2 linked regions of the Marichromatium purpuratum 984 genome follow. The protein of the gene in region 1 interacts with the protein of each later gene in a pairwise test. Links are inferred from orthologs where the notes say so. Each region holds a gene or a part of one and is shown on either strand. Other genes may lie near its edges. The genes, in order: MARPU_RS08840 and MARPU_RS06940.

What was found.
Region 2: the proteins of MARPU_RS08840 (region 1) and MARPU_RS06940 interact in binary tests that used the Escherichia coli proteins (3 or more experiments, as listed by UniProt). The link is inferred for Marichromatium purpuratum 984 from one-to-one orthologs.

What each region holds. Positions count from the first base shown.
Region 1 is NZ_CP007031.1:2,000,386-2,009,139, reverse strand. Bases 3,422-6,313 are described here. They hold MARPU_RS08840 (chemotaxis protein CheA), read left to right. Parts: upstream 3,422-3,748; coding sequence 3,749-5,878; downstream 5,879-6,313. Other genes in these bases: MARPU_RS08835 (chemotaxis protein CheW), read left to right, coding at 5,926-6,313; MARPU_RS08845 (response regulator), read left to right, coding at 3,422-3,713. In the rest of the region: MARPU_RS08855 (methyl-accepting chemotaxis protein), read left to right, coding at 289-2,220; MARPU_RS08850 (Lcl C-terminal domain-containing protein), read right to left, coding at 2,236-2,796; more of MARPU_RS08845, read left to right, coding at 3,348-3,421; more of MARPU_RS08835, read left to right, coding at 6,314-6,429; MARPU_RS08830 (methyl-accepting chemotaxis protein), read left to right, coding at 6,487-8,742. UniProt on the Escherichia coli protein: Involved in the transmission of sensory signals from the chemoreceptors to the flagellar motors. CheA is autophosphorylated; it can transfer its phosphate group to either CheB or CheY.
Region 2 is NZ_CP007031.1:1,528,927-1,536,200, forward strand. What follows is about bases 1-2,992. They hold MARPU_RS06940 (protein phosphatase CheZ), read left to right. Parts: upstream 1-1,105; coding sequence 1,106-1,879; downstream 1,880-2,992. Other genes in these bases: MARPU_RS06930 (RNA polymerase sigma factor FliA), read left to right, coding at 1-530; cheY (chemotaxis response regulator CheY), read left to right, coding at 578-952; MARPU_RS06945 (chemotaxis protein CheA), read left to right, coding at 1,915-2,992. In the rest of the region: more of MARPU_RS06945, read left to right, coding at 2,993-4,017; MARPU_RS06950 (protein-glutamate methylesterase/protein-glutamine glutaminase), read left to right, coding at 4,021-5,127; MARPU_RS06955 (flagellar motor protein), read left to right, coding at 5,129-5,872; flagellar motor protein MotD, read left to right, coding at 5,881-6,816; MARPU_RS06965 (chemotaxis protein CheW), read left to right, coding at 6,894-7,274.

The sequences.
Region 1 (8,754 bases):
CATGTGATATCGCGTAGTGTCGTATCCCCTCGCTCGTACAGATCGCGTCCCGCCGGATCCCACCAGAGACCCCCGGTCAGGTCCAGGTTCAACCGCCCTTCCGATGTTGCGCACACCGCGCGCATGGCGCCGAGATCATGCCCGGCGCGGTCGTGTCGTTGCCGTGTGTCCTGGACTTCCATGTCATCGATCAGATGCTACCCGCCGTCCGGCATGGCGGAGTCGGTTGCTGTTGCCCCCTGATCATCCGCCCCAGCGGTCTCCATCCCCCGTTCCTAGGTCCCTGTGATGTCCCGATCCCTCTCGCTGAAGAAACGTCTGCTCCTGATCATCGCCCTGTCCGGCACCCTATTCCTGGTCATTGGCTTCGGCTCGCTGCAGTGGGTCAAGCAGCGGCTGACCGAGGGCGTGGTGGCCGAGCGCGCCGAGACCCTGCGGCTGGTGCTCGACGAGCGTCTACACGCCAAGAACAACTTCGGGATCGGTACCACGGTGGCCCTGGCGCAGAGCCCGAGCATCATCTCCATCTTCACCGATGCGACGCCCGGAGGTGATGAGTTGGCGCGAATCTCGGCGCTCTATCGCGCCACCACCAACTATCGCGGTCTGCGCTTCCAGTTGCGTGATCCCGAGGGGCGGCTGATCGTGCGCAGCTGGAACCCGCGTGGGATGGATCTTGCTTCGGCGCCTCTGCGGCCGCTCGTCGAGCGCAAGTCGCACGCCGAGTTCGAGGTCGGTGAGTTCGGCGTGAACATCCACGCCTTCGCGCCGGTGTTCGACGGCGAGCGCTATCTGGGCAGTCTGGAGATGATCCAGGGCGTCGGTAGTGTCAGCCGCAACTTCCAGGCCGACGCGTTGCAGTATGTCCTGCTGATCGATGCCGATCACGCCCGCGCCTTGCCCGCGCTGCGTGACAATACCGCCGTGGGCGACTGGGTGCTGGCCAATGATCGTTGGTTCGATGCCGAGGCGTTGGCCTTCGCGCGCAGCCTGGTCGATGCCGATGGCGCCCTGCCGCATCACCCCAAATGGGTGACTGCGGACTGGTTCGTGGTCGCCACGCCGGTGCTCGATGACAGCGGCAACCGTATCGGGGTGCACCTGATCGGCGAGCCGAGGACGCGACTCGAGCAGCGCGTGGCGAGCACCACCCTGCTGGCCTGGTTGCTCAACGGTATGCTGCTGGTGCTGCTGCTGGGGCTGGCCGGGGCCATCACCTGGGCGGTGCAGCGCTATGTCGCGCGTCCGATCAAGGGCGCCGTCGATCAGCTCGCGCGGATGGAGGCGGATCTGACGCTGCGTCTCGACATCACCAACGATGACGAGATCGGCACCCTGTTCGGCGCGCTCAACCGCCACACCGAGACGCTGCACCGGATCATCCAGGAGGTGGCGGGGACCGCCACCGAACTCGACGACTCGGCGCAGCAGTTGCTCGCCGCCGGTGACCAGACCATCGCGTTGGCGCGTGAGCAGCAGCAGGAGACCGATCATGTCGCCTCGGCGAGCACCGAGATGGCCGCCTCGGCGCGCTCGGTCTCGCAGCATGCCGATGACACCCGCGCTGCAGCCGAGGCCGCCGAGCGTCATACCACCGAGGGTGGCGATGAGGTGCGTCGCACCACTGCCGCGATCGACCAGCTGGCCACGCAGATGCATGAGATGCAGCCGGTGGTCGAGCGTCTCGAGCGCGGTAGCGCGGGTATCGGCCAGGTGATCGAGGCGATCGCGGCGATTGCCGAGCAGACCAATCTGCTCGCGCTCAATGCCGCAATCGAGGCGGCGCGCGCCGGCGAGGCCGGACGCGGTTTCGCGGTGGTCGCAGACGAGGTGCGCAACCTCTCCAACCGGACCCAGGAGTCGACCCGCGAGATCGCGACCATCGTCGAGGAACTGCAGCGCGCTGCCCACCAGGTCTCCGAGGCGATCCAGCACAGCAACGACCAGGCGCAGGACTGCGCCAGTCTGGCCAACCGCGCCGGCACCGCGCTCGAGGAGATCCGCTCCGGTGTCGGTGGGGTCAACGAGATGGGGCTGCAGATCGCCGCGGCCACGCGCGAGCAGCGCGAGGTGAGCGAGAGCATCAGTGCCAGCATGGCGCGGATCCACCAACTGGCCGAGGAGAGCACCCAGGCGATGGAGCACGGTCAGCAGGTCAACGCCACCCTGGTCGAGCACGCTCAACGCCTGGAGGCGCTGGTCAAGCGCTTCAGTCTGTAGTCATACGGCCCCGGCTCAGGGCGTGGCGGCCCCGCCTGGGGTTTCGCGTACCAGCCGGATCGCGCCTTCCTGCTCCTTGCTCATGCGATAACGGCTGCCGGCGAAGAAGCTCACCGCCCAGGCGCGGTCGAGCCCGCCGGTGTCCCCCGAGCTGGTCCAGAAGATGATCCCCGGGGTGTTGGGGAAGACCTGCGGATTGACCGCCGGCCCGGGGTGGCAGCGCTCGACGATGGTGGTGAGTTCGTCGGCACGGGGCAGGCGCCAGCTGTCGTCGCGCCCGGCGACCAGTGCCTCGGCCGCGCGCCACGACCAGCTGCCGGGTCGGCCGACGCAGTCGCGTCCGTCCCAGCGCTGGCCGAGTGCGCAGCGTTGCCAGTCGAGTCCGGTCGGCTGGTGGCGCACCGCCTGGCCGTCCTCGATCGGGGTGAAGTCGGCCGATGGCGTGGTCTGTGGTCGATTGGGGAGACAGACGCCCGCGGCGTCGGCGATCTCGGCCGGTTGCGGTGGTTGCGCCTGGAGTGATGCGGCCAGGGGCAGGGCCATGGCAAGGGTGAGGAGCCGGGTGCTGTGGATCATGGTTTCGAGAGGGTACGGCTGAACGGTGGTCTTGCATCCGTGATGACTATACTATGGAGGCGCGAATGTGGATGCGGTCATTCGTCGCCGGACACGGAGCGGCTTGAATCGAGCCGCCGTGTCCGATCCGAACCTATTCAATAGGGGTGGATTGGCCGTGAGCGCCGCTGGCGCGCGTGCCGCGAAACAAGGAGCCTTGACGAACAGACCGTCCCTCATTATGCGACATGTCACCTTCTGGCCCGACTCCAGGGCTCCCTTTGCTTCATCCTATCCACCGCTCGCCGCCGGCGTCGGGGTATCCCGCAGTCCCTTTGCTCTTGGCAGGAGCAACCCCATTGATCCTGTCCCCGACACACCGAGGTGTCCACCCGTTCGGCGTCCACGAGATGGCCTCGGACGCCGACCCAGCACATCGCAAGGTTCCGGCTTGAGTTCGGGCGCATTGCGTGCGCGACGGGATTCCGACGAGAGGTTGTTGCGTGCTTTTGTACGTATGACGTGTCCCCAGATGGGTGACACAGAGACAATCGAACTGGAATATTCTCTCGATGGCTAAGACGATTCTCACCGTGGATGATTCCGCCTCCATCCGCCAGATGGTCTCCTTCACTCTCAAGGAGGCTGGCTACAGTGTGACCGAGGCGGTCGATGGCCAAGACGGTCTCGACAAGGCGCGCGCGAGTCGCTTCGATCTGGTCTTCACCGATCAAAACATGCCGCGGATGGACGGGGTGACGCTGATCAAGCAGCTGCGTGCCTTGCCGAACTATCGATCGGTCCCGATCCTGATGCTGACCACCGAGTCGGGCGATGCGATGAAGAGCCAGGGGCGGGCCGCCGGCGCGACCGGCTGGCTGGTCAAGCCCTTCGACCCGAAGAAGCTGCTGGAGGTTGTACGCAAGGTGATCGGCTGACACGCCTCCTGGGCGATACGGATGAAGGGGCGGACATGACCATCGATATGACCCGTTTCTATCAAGTCTTCTTCGACGAGGCCGGCGAACACCTGGCCGAGATGGAGACCTTGCTGCTGGAGCTGGATATCGGGGCCCCCGACCCGGAGGTGCTCAACGCCATCTTCCGGGCCGCCCACTCGATCAAGGGCGGGGCGGGGACCTTTGGCTTTCAGGACGTCGCCCGGGTGACGCACATCCTCGAGACCCTGCTCGATCGTCTGCGCAAGCACGAGCTGGCGCCGACGGTGGAGATGATCGACGCCACCCTCCAGGCCGGGGATCTGCTCAAGGCCCAGCTCGCCGCCCATCAGCGCGGCGAGGAGTTTGAGGATCCGCAGATCGCCGAGGTCTGCGAGCGGCTCGAGCAGCTATCCCAGGGCGGCACGATCGAGCCCCCCCCCGAGCCGATCGCCGGATTCGCCGATCCGCGCCCCTGCTGGCGCCTGGTGTTCGCCGCCGAGCTGCTCGGCGGGAGTGGCGACGAGCGCGAGGCCGGGCTGGCCGCCGCGCTCGCCGAACTCGGCGAACTCGAGCGCCATGTCCCCGCCGATGCCCCGGCCGATCGCCTGACCTGGCGGTTGTGCACCGAGGCCGAGCGCGAGGCCATCGTCGAGATCTTCGACTTTCTCTGCGATCCCGAGGAGGTCGAGATCATTCCTGAGGCGACGGTCGAGGAAGACGAGGGCTTCGGGTTCTTCGAGGACGCGCCAGGGAGCGAGCGCGGCGCCGATCAGGAACTCGACGGTTTCGGTCTGTTCGGCGGCAGTCCGGGGATGGAGCAGGTCGCCGAGACCGCCGGTCGGGCACGCGACGAGCGGCAACAGGGCTTCGGTTTCTTCGACTCGGCCCCCGGGGTCCCCGAAGCGGCGGAAACCGCCGCCGCTGCCGCGGCGCCCGTCGCCGGCGGTGAGCCGCCGCGCCAGGCGCCGGCTGGCGCGCGACGTCAGCCCCAGGGCGAGTCCTCGATCCGGGTCAGCGTCGAGAAGGTCGACCAGCTGATCAACCTGGTCGGCGAGCTGGTCATCACCCACGCGATGCTCGCCGAGTCGGCCTCGGCGCTCGACCCGGTCGCCCAGGAGCGCATTTTCGACGGCCTGGCCAACCTCGAGCGCAACTCGCGCGATCTGCAGCAGGCGGTGATGTCGATCCGCATGATGCCGATCAGCTTCGTCTTCAATCGCTTCCCCCGGGTGGTACGCGACACTGCTTCCGCACTCGACAAGAAGGTTACGTTGAAGCTCATCGGCGAGGACACCGAACTCGACAAGGGGCTGATCGAGCGACTCGCCGATCCTCTCAATCATCTGGTTCGCAACAGCATCGATCACGGCATCGAGACCGCCCAGCAGCGCCTCGAGCAGGGCAAGCCCGAGACCGGTGAGATCGTGCTCGCGGCCAGTCATCGCGGCGGCAACGTGGTCGTCGAGGTCAGCGACGACGGTGCCGGGCTCGATCGTGATCGACTGCTCGCCAAGGCCGTCGAGCGTGGCGTGGCGCTCCCCGACAACCCCTCCGACAAGGAGGTTTGGCAGCTGATCTTCGCCCCCGGCTTCTCGACGGCGAAGGCGGTCACCGACATCTCCGGTCGTGGTGTCGGGATGGATGTGGTGCGCCGTAACATCGAGGCGATGAACGGTCGTGTCGAGATCGACTCCGAGCCGGGGCGCGGCACGCGCATCACCATCCGCCTGCCGCTGACCCTGGCGATCCTCGATGGCATGTCGGTGCGGGTCTGCAACGAGACCTTCATCCTCCCGCTGACGGTGATCCGCGAGTCCATCCGGCCCCAGGCGGGACAATGCAAGACCCTGGCCGGAAAGGGCAACGTGGTGCACGTCGGCGAGGAATATCTACCGCTCGTCGCCCTGCACCAGATCTTCGGGCTGAGCCCTCAGCAGGTCGCCGCCGAGGAGACCATCCTGGTGATCATCGAGTCCAACGAGGGGCGCGCCGCGCTGCAGGTCGACGAGCTGCTTGCTCAGCACCAGGTCGTGATCAAGAGCCTGGAGACCAACTATCGCAAGGTCGAGGGGATCTCCGGGGCGACCATCATGGGCGATGGGCGAGTCGCCATGATCCTCGACGTCGACGCCCTGGTCCGGCTCAGTCGCAAGACGTCCTGACCACCATCAACACCGCATTGGAGGAGTAGGGTCCCGTGGAGGAACCGATGAACGAAGACTCTCAGGATTCGACCACCGTCAACAGCGAGGACTCGCGCGAGTATCTCACCTTCACCCTGGGCGACGAGGAATACGGCATCGACATCCTCAACGTGCAGGAGATCCGCGGCTACGACACCGTCACCAAGATCGCCAACTCGCCGCACTTCATCAAGGGCGTGATCAACATGCGCGGGGTGATCGTGCCGATCATCGACATGCGCCTGAAGTTCGACCTCGGCGAGGTCGAGTACAACCAGTTCACCGTGGTGATCATCCTCAACATCACCGGACGCGTGGTCGGCATGGTGGTCGACGGCGTCTCCGACGTCATCGCGCTGCGCCAGGATCAGATCCGCCCGGCGCCGGAGTTCGGTGCGGTGCTCGATACCGCCTATATCGACGGGCTCGCCACCCTCGAGGAACGCATGGTGATCATGGTCAATATCGAGCGGCTGATGAACAGCGAGGAAATGGGGCTGGTCGATCAGGCACGCGCGAGTGCCGAGTGAGCGCGTCGCCGCGTGCGCGGTGGCGTCGGTAATCGAGAGCATGACGGGAGAGCCGACATGGGGAATTTGAAGGTCGCGACACGCTTGGGACTGGGCTTCGGCATCGTGCTGGTGCTGCTGGGTGTGGTCGGGTTCATTGGCATCAGCAAGATCTACGGCATCGATCGCAACATCGACACCATCACCGATGACCTGTTCCCGAAGACGGTCTATGCCAACAACGTTATCGATGGTGTCAATGCGGTGGCCCGCTCGGTGCGCAATATCTTGATCGACAACGATCGGGTGTTGATGCAGCGCGAGATGGATGCGATCGCGCAGCACGGGCGCGAGATCACCAAGAACCTCGATCAGCTCGAGTCGATGATCCAGTCGCCGGAGGGCATCCGCCGACTAGAGGCGACCCGTGACACCCGCGCGGCCTATCTCGACGCCCAGTCGCGACTGATGGGCCTGCTGCGCAACGGTCAGCGCGAGGCGGCCAAGGCGCTGCTCGAGACCGAGATCGAGGACGTCCAGGAAGAGTATCTGCGGGCGATCTCCTCGCTGATCAGCTTCCAGACCGACCTGATGCGCGAGGCCGGCGACGAGGCCCAGCACAATGTCGACTCGGCCACCACCCAAGTGCTGCTGCTGTGCGTGATCGCCCTGGTGGTGGGAATTGGCGTCGGCTTCTGGATCGTGCGCGGGTTGATGCGCCAGCTCGGTGGCGAGCCCGGTTACGCCGCCTCCATGGTTCGGGTGATCGCCGCCGGCGATCTGTCGCAGGAGATCCATACCAAGCCCGAAGACCAGGGCAGTCTGCTGCTCTCGCTCAAACAGATGCAGGAGACGCTGAAGACCTTGGTCGGCGAGATCGCGCAGGTGGTCGAGGCGGCCGCCGTGGGCGACTTCTCCAAGCGCATCGATCTCACCGACAAGCAGGGCTTCGGCAAGGACATCGGGGTCAACATCAACCAGCTCTCCGATACCACCGAGACCGGTCTCAACGACATCACCCGGGTGGCCGACGCGCTCGCTGCCGGCGACCTGTCGCAGTCGATCACCCGTGACTACCCGGGGCTGTTCGGTCGCACCAAGGCTGGGGTCAACGGCTCGGTGACCTCGATGACCAATGTCGTCAACGAGATCCGCAGCATCGTCGATGCCGCCAACCAGGGCGACTTCAGCGTGCGTCTCGATCTTGCCGGCAAGCAGGGTTTCGCCCAGGAGATCGGGCAGCTGCTCAATCAACTCTCCGACACCACCGAGGTCGGTCTCCAGGACGTGATGCGGGTCTCCAAGGCGCTCGCCGAGGGCGATCTCACCCAGAGCATCACCAAGGACTACCCCGGGCTGTTCGGTGAGACCAAGGACGGGGTCAACACCACGGTGGCCAACCTGCAGCAGCTGGTGCTGCGTATCAAGGAGTCGGTCGACACCATCAGTACCGCTTCCAACGAGATCGCCACCGGCAACCAGGACCTCAGCCAGCGCACCGAGGAGCAGGCCAGCTCGCTGGAGGAGACCGCAAGCTCGATGGAGGAGCTCACCAGCACGGTCAAGCAGAATGCCGACAACGCCCGTCAGGCCAACCAGCTCTCGGTGACCTCCTCCGAGGTTGCGGTCAAGGGGGGGACCGTGGTGCAGGCCTCGGTCGAGACCATGGCGGCGATCTCCGAGTCGAGCAAGAAGATCGCCGACATCATCGGGGTGATCGACGGCATCGCCTTCCAGACCAACATCCTCGCGCTCAACGCCGCAGTCGAGGCCGCGCGCGCCGGCGAGCAGGGGCGTGGCTTCGCGGTGGTCGCCGCCGAGGTGCGCAACCTCGCCCAGCGCTCGGCCAACGCCGCCAAGGAGATCAAGACGCTGATCACCGACAGCGTCGAGAAGGTCGACTCGGGCACCGCCCAGGTCAACGAGGCCGGCGAGCGGATGGAGGAGATCGTCACCTCGATCAAGCGCGTCACCGACATCATGGCCGAGATCTCCGCCGCCTCCGACGAGCAGTCGACCGGCATCGAGCAGATCAACCAGGCGGTCACCCAGATGGACGACGTCACCCAGCAGAACGCCGCGCTGGTCGAGGAGGCCGCGGCCGCGGCCGAGTCGCTCGAGGAGCAGGCGCGTGCCCTGGCCAAGGTGGTCTCGGTGTTCAAGGTCGATCAGGGACTGGTCGGGCAGGGCATGGCGCCGCGTCCCGTCGCCGCCGTCCCGAGCACGCGCCCGGGAAGTGCGCGGCCGGCGGCCAAACGGCCGCTCACGCCAGCCAAGCCGAAGAAGGTGGTCGCGCCTCCCGCCGGTGACGACGGCGACTGGGAGGAGTTCTGAGGCCGTCCCAAG
Region 2 (7,274 bases), 470 kb from region 1 along the record:
CGACCATCCGTATCCGTGGCGCGATGATCGACGAGCTGCGCCGGGCGGACTGGACTCCGCGCTCGGTCCACCGCAACAGTCGCCGTATCGCCGCGGCTATCCGCGAGGTGGAGACGCGCGAGGGGCGCGCGGCGAGCGACGCCGAGGTTGCCGCCGAGCTTGAAGTCGGGCTGACGGATTATCATGCGATGCTGCAGGACAGCGCGAGCGCCAACGTCCTCGGCATCGAAGACCTCGGCGGTCCGGAGGTGGAGGCCGATCGCTGGCTAGCGGGGACGGAGGACTCGCCCCCGGAGCAGCTCGCTCAGGCGCAGTTTCGCCTGGCGCTCGCCCAGGCCCTGGGGAGCTTGCCGGAACGCGAGCGTCTGGTCATGAACCTGTATTACAACGAGGCGTTGAACCTGCGCGAGATCGGCGCCGTGCTCGGTATCACCGAGTCACGTGTCAGCCAGATCCGCAGTCAGGCCTTGCACCGCTTGCGCTCACGGTTGTCTGATTGGACCGGCGAGGGCAGTGAGTCGCTGTTGTGATCGATAAATCCGACAATTGACACTGGGAGTTCAGTGTGGACAAAGGCATGAAGATCCTCGTCGTGGATGACTTCTCCACGATGAGACGCATCATCAAGAATCTGCTGCGCGAGCTGGGGTTCAATAACACCATGGAAGCCGACGACGGTAGCACGGCTCTACCGATGCTCAAGAGCGGCGGCTTCGACTTCCTCATCACCGACTGGAACATGCCCAACATGGAGGGGATCGAGCTGCTGCGTCAGGTCCGTGCCGACCCTGAACTCAAGGAGCTGCCGGTGCTGATGGTGACGGCCGAGGCCAAGCGTGAGCAGATCGTCGAGGCGGCCCAAGCGGGTGTCAACGGCTATATCGTCAAGCCTTTCACCGCCGAGACACTGAAGGAAAAGATCGATAAGATCTTCGAGCGAGTCGCTGGCTAGGGGCGGGGTTTGAGCGACTGTCTCGCGCCGCGTCGGCCGTCGCCTCGTCGCCCGCCTCTGGTGCCGCATGGACTCAGCCCACTCCGGCATGTGCCTCCATGGTCGGCCCATCCATGCCTCGGGTAGCCTTTTCGTTCGGCCTGGGAACAATCGATGGACAATGACGAAACACGTTTGACCGCACAGCTGGCGCTTGCGCAGGAGCTGGTCGAACACCTCCAAAACGGCGATGAGGAAGGCGCGCGCCTGATCATCCAGCAGCTGCGCTTCCCCTACGAGCGCGAGCTGTTCGAGGAACTCGGCAAGCTGACCCGCGAGCTGCACGAAGCGCTGCAGAGTTTCCGTGGTGACTCGCGTCTGGTCGAGATCACCCAGGACGAGATCCCGGACGCCAAGGAACGGCTCTCCTATGTCGTCACCATGACCGAGCAGGCTACGCACCGTACCCTCAATGCGGTCGACGAGGGCTTGCCGATCGCCGAGCGAGTGCATGACAACGCGGTGCGACTCTCCGAGCGTTGGGGACGGTTCCGGCGCCGCGAACTCTCGCTCGATGAATTCCGTGAATTCGCGCACGAACTCGACGCCTTCTTCACCGCCACCGGGCAGGAGACCGAGCGGCTGCGCTCGCTGATGTCCGAGATCATGATGGCCCAGGACTTCCAGGACCTCACCGGCCAGATCATCGGGCGGGTCATCCGTCTGGTGCAGGACGTCGAGGAGAACCTAGTCGGCTTGATTCGGCTCTCCAGTGGACGCATGGAAGGGGCTGTCGCCAAGCCCGCCGAGCCCTCCGTCGAGAAGGCCGAGGAGCCCCATCCTCGAGCTGGCGTCGGGCCGGCGGTGCCCAATACCAGCGACGATCTCGGGGATGTCGTTTCGGGTCAGGACGACGTCGATGCCCTGCTGTCCAGTCTCGGCTTCTAGTTGCCCGAGCCCATCGAGTTCAGAGGATAAGGTGAATGCCAATCGACCCGAATGACGAAATTCTTCAGGATTTCCTGGTCGAGGCCGGCGAGCTGCTCGAAGGCTTGAACGAGCAACTGATCGATCTGGAGCAGGATCCGGCGAACCGCGATCTGCTCAATTCGGTCTTCCGCAGTTTTCATACCATCAAGGGTGGCGCGGGCTTTCTCAACCTCAACGCGCTGGTCTCGGTCTGTCATCATGCCGAGGACGTGTTCAACCTGTTGCGCAACGGCGAGCGCCATGTCGACGCGCAGTTGATGGACACGGTGTTGCGGGTGCTCGATGTCGTCAACGTCATGTTCGGTGACCTGCAGTCGGGCAAGGAGCCCGAGCCCGCCGCGCCCGAGCTGATCGCCGAACTCGAGCAACTGGCCTCGCCTGCGCCGCCGCCGGCATCGCCCGAGCCGCCTCCGGCTCCCGTCGAGCCGCCGCCAGCCGAGCCCGAGGCGGCACCTGAACCCGTGGTGGCGACGGGCGCCTCCGCACCCGACGATGAAATCACCGAGCAGGAGTTCGAGGCATTACTCGACGCGCTCGGTGGTCAACCCCAGTCCGGTGCCGCACCCGCCGAAGCCGCCGAGCCTGCGGTTCCGGCGTCGAGCGAGTCGATACCGATCGAGGCCGCGACGGCGGACGAGCAACCAGCCGAGGATACCGACCTCATCACCGACGAGGAGTTCGAGAACCTGCTCGATCAGCTCCACGGCAAGGGCGCTTTCACTGCGGCCCCTGCGCCGAAAGCGGCGGCCGAGAGCGCACCTTCCTCTCCTGCGCCGGCGCCACAGCCGAGCACCGCGGCCGCCCCCGCCAAGCCGGCGCCGAAGCCCGATGGCGAGAGCAGCGCTGCGGCCGCGGCACGTGCTGTCAAGCAGGTCGCCACCCCGGCCGAGACCTCGGTGCGAGTCGACACCAACCGGCTCGACGAGATCATGAATCTGGTCGGTGAGCTGGTGCTGGTACGCAACCGGTTGAGCATGCTGCGCTCTCAGACCGAGGACGACGAGGTCGCCAAGGCGATCAACTCGCTTGCGCTGGTCACCGCCGATCTGCAGGCGGCGGTGATGAAGACCCGGATGCAACCGATCAAGAAGGTCTTCAGCCGCTTCCCACGCGTGGTCCGTGACCTCTCGCGCTCGCTCGGCAAGGAGATCGATTTCCAGACCTATGGCGAGGACACCGACCTCGACAAGAATTTGGTCGAGGCCCTGGCCGATCCGTTGGTGCATCTGATCCGCAACGCCGTCGATCATGGTATCGAGATGCCCGATGTGCGCGAGGCCGCTGGCAAGTCGCGCCGTGGGCGCGTGATCCTGGGCGCGGCGCAGGAAGGTGACCACATTGCCCTGACCATTGAGGACGATGGTCGTGGCATGGATCCCCAGGCGCTGCGCCTGAAGGCGGTGGAGAAAGGGCTGCTCGAGCCGCCGATGGCCGAGCGGCTGTCCGATCGCGATGCCTTCAACCTCATCTTCATGGCAGGCTTTTCCACCAAGGAGCAGATCTCCGACGTCTCCGGGCGTGGAGTCGGCATGGATGTGGTCAAGACCCGCATCGCTCAACTCAACGGTTCGGTCGAGATCGATTCCGAACTCGGTCGGGGTACCCTGCTGCAGGTCAAGCTGCCGCTCACTCTGGCGATCCTGCCGGCGTTGATGGTGATCCTCGACGGCCGGCGTTTCGCCATCCCGCTCGCCTCGGTCTCCGAGATCCTCGACCTCGATCTCTCGCGCAGCCGCTTCGTCGATGACCAGGAGGCGATCGTGGTGCGCAGCCATGCCTTGCCGATCTATCACATCGGCCGCTGGGTCCGTCCCGGCCGCGAGGAGGGTCCGCGAGGCGAGGCCCATGTCGTGGTGGTCCAGGTCGGACAGCGCAAGGTCGGTCTGGTGGTCGACGGTCTGGTGGGGCAGGAGGAGGTGGTAATCAAACCGCTCGGTCTCGGGTTGCGTCATGTCTCCGGTCTCGCCGGGGCCACGATCACCGGTGATGGTGGTATCGCACTGATTCTCGATGTTCCCGAACTGCTCAAGGTCATGGGCCGTTCGGAGTTCGGCGGTCGCCGCGAAGCGGCCGACGAATTGGTCACAGGGGGCTGATCCGTGCCGCTCAAGGTTGTCGTTGTCGATGATTCCGCCTTTTTTCGGCGTCGTATCGTCGAGATCCTGAATGCCGATATCGGCATCGAGGTGGTCGGTACCGCCGGTGATGGTCGTGAGGCCATCGAGGTGGTCAAGCGCCTCAAGCCCGATGTGGTGACCATGGATATCGAGATGCCGGTGATGGACGGCATCACCGCGGTGCGACGGATCATGGCCGAGGCGCCTCGCCCGATCCTGATGTTCTCGACCCTCACCACGGATGGCGCGACCGCCACGCTCGACGCCCTGGACGCTGGTGCGATGGATTTTCTGCCCAAGCGCTTCAGCGAGATGGCCAAGGACGAGGACAGCGCCAAGATGCTGCTGCGTCGGCGGGTGCGTGCGCTGGCTCGGGGGCGGAGTAGCGCGCCGGTCGCGCCTCGCGCATCGGCGCGCGCCGATGCGCGTCATGTACCCGCCGCTCCCGCGTCCTCGACACCGTCTCAGTCGCCGCCCCCACCCCCGCCCCGGTCATCGGGGGGACGTGGCGAGTCGTTGCGCTCGTTGCGGGCATTGCTGATCGGTACCTCGACCGGTGGACCGGTGGCGTTGCAAGAGGTGCTCAAGGCGTTGCCGAGTCAGTTCCCCTTGCCGATCGTGGTGATCCAGCACATGCCGGCGAGCTTCACCCCGGCCTTTGCCGAGCGTCTCAACAACCTCTGCCAGATCGAGGTGCGCGAGGCGGCCAATGGGGATGCGCTCAAGCCGGGGGTGGCGCTGCTCGCGCCCGGTGGTATGCAGCTGGTGCTCGAGGGCGGATCGCAGCCGCGGGTGCGAATCGTCGACAGCCCGCCCGGCACCATCTACAAGCCGAGTGTCGACATCACCTTCACCTCCGCCGTCGCTGCGCTGCGCAGTCAGGTGTTGGCGGTGGTGCTCACCGGAATGGGGGCCGACGGTCGCGAGGGCGCACGCGCGCTCAAGGAGCAGGGGGCGCGGATCTGGGCCCAGGACGCCGCCAGCTCGGTCGTCTTCGGGATGCCGGCGGCGGTCATCGAGGCCGGGCTCGCCGATCAGGTACTCGCGTTGAGGGATGTCGGGCCGGCGCTCGTCAAAAATCTCTGTTGAGATGGATGTCCTGACCCTGGTCGGGCTCCTGCTGGGGCTGGTGGCCGTGGTCGGGGGATCCATCGCCAAGGGCAGTGGGCTGGGCGCGCTGTGGAATCTTGCCGCCTTCACCATCGTGGTGATCGGGACCCTGGGCGCGGCACTGGTCCAGGCTCGCCTGCCGGTGTTCCGTCATGCATTGCGCATCCTGCCCTGGGTGGTGCTCACCCCTCGGCTCGATCCTCAGGCAATGGTGAAGCGGCTGGTCGATTGGGCGCATCTGTCTCGTCGCGAGGGGCTGCTCGGTCTCGAGGCGCTCTCCGAGCAAGAGACCGATCCCTTCGTCCGCAAGGGGTTGCAGTTGCTCGTCGACGGCACCGAACCCCAGGTGCTGAGACAGATCCTCGAGTCGGACCTCGACAATCGTGAGCACTTCGACCTGCAGGGCGCTAGGGTCTTCGAGAGTATGGGCATCTATGCCCCGACCCTCGGCATCATCGGGGCGGTGATGGGGTTGATGGCGGTGATGCAGAACCTGGCCGACCCGAGCAAGCTTGGCCCGGGGATTGCTGCGGCATTCGTGGCCACCATCTACGGGATCGCCTCGGCCAATCTGCTGTTCCTGCCGGTCTCGAACAAGCTCAAGGGGTTGATCCAGGCGCGGGTCAATTATCAGACGATGCTCCTCGAGGGGTTGGTGGCGATCGCAGAGGGTGAGAACCCGCGCAACATCGAGAACAAGCTGAGCGGCTTCATCCAGCGTTGAGGTGGTCCATGGCGCGACGGCGCAGACACGACGACCATGCCAACCATGAGGCCTGGGCCATCCCCTACGGAGACCTGGTGACCCTGCTGATGGCCTTCTTCGTGGTGATGTATGCGGTCTCGAGCATCGATGCCGGAAAGTATCGAGTGCTTTCCGACTCGCTGGAGCAGGCCTTCGGGTCGCAGGCCAAGGTCTCGCCGGTACAGATCGGTGAGCCGTTGCCGGGCGATGCCTTGATCGGTGAGGACATGCGTCGCACGCTCGCCCCGATCAGCAGCAGTCTGGCGCTGCTCGACCCGGCGCTGCTCGACCCTCTGGTCGACATGACCGACTCGTCCGCCGATATCACGGTGCGCAGCATCCTCGAGGGGGTGCCGGATGTGCGCAAGCGCGAGATACTACGCGAGATCGGCGAAATGGCCGGTGAGATCGAGGAGGCGCTCGGCGGGCTGGTCGATGACGGGCGTATTCAGGTCGATCGTCAGGCCTACTGGCTGGAGATCGAGATCAACACCAGCCTGCTGTTCCTCAGTGGCTCGGCGACTCTGGAGCCGGCCGCCCTGCCGGTCCTGGAGGAGGTGGCCAAGGTGCTGGCAAGGCGCGATTCGCGCATCCATGTCGAGGGGCATACCGACGATCTGCCGATCGGCAACTCGATCTACCCCTCGAACTGGGAGCTGTCATCGGGGCGTGCGGCAACGGTGGTCAATCTGTTTGCGCAGAATGGTGTTGATCCCCGTCGCATGGTGGCGATCGGCTATGGTGAGTTCCAGCCTGTCGCATCCAACGACACCGCCGAGGGGCGGGCGCGTAATCGGCGCGTGGCCATCGTGGTGCTGCCGGGGCCACCGCCGCGCGCTCACGAGCGCGTCGAGCCCGAATGGCTCAAGCGTGATCATATTGTCCCCGAGGTGGACGAATTCGACGTCGTACCCGGGGATTGATCCCGGCGCCGTCGCCGACCATCATTCAGAATGACCTCCGGCGATGCGTGATGGCCGGACATCAAGGCGAGGAATCCATGAGCGAACCAAACACCCAGACCAATACTGCGGGCACCTCCTCCTCCTTCGTAACCTTCAGCCTGGCAGAGGAGACCTATGCCATCGATGTGCTGCAGGTCCAGGAGGTGCTCAAGATCACCGAGATCGCGCCGGTACCCGGCGTGCCCGATTACATCCTCGGGATCATCAACCTGCGCGGTGACGTGGTCACCGTGATCGATGCGCGCCGGCGCATGGGGCTGCCGCCGCGTGCGCCCGATGATGCCTCGCGCATCGTCATCATCGACATCGACAACCAGAATGTCGGCATCCTGGTCGATGCGGTGGCGGAGGTCGTGCAGATCGATGCCGACTCGGTCGATCCGGCGCCGGCGGTGGGCAATGACCAGAGCAGCCGC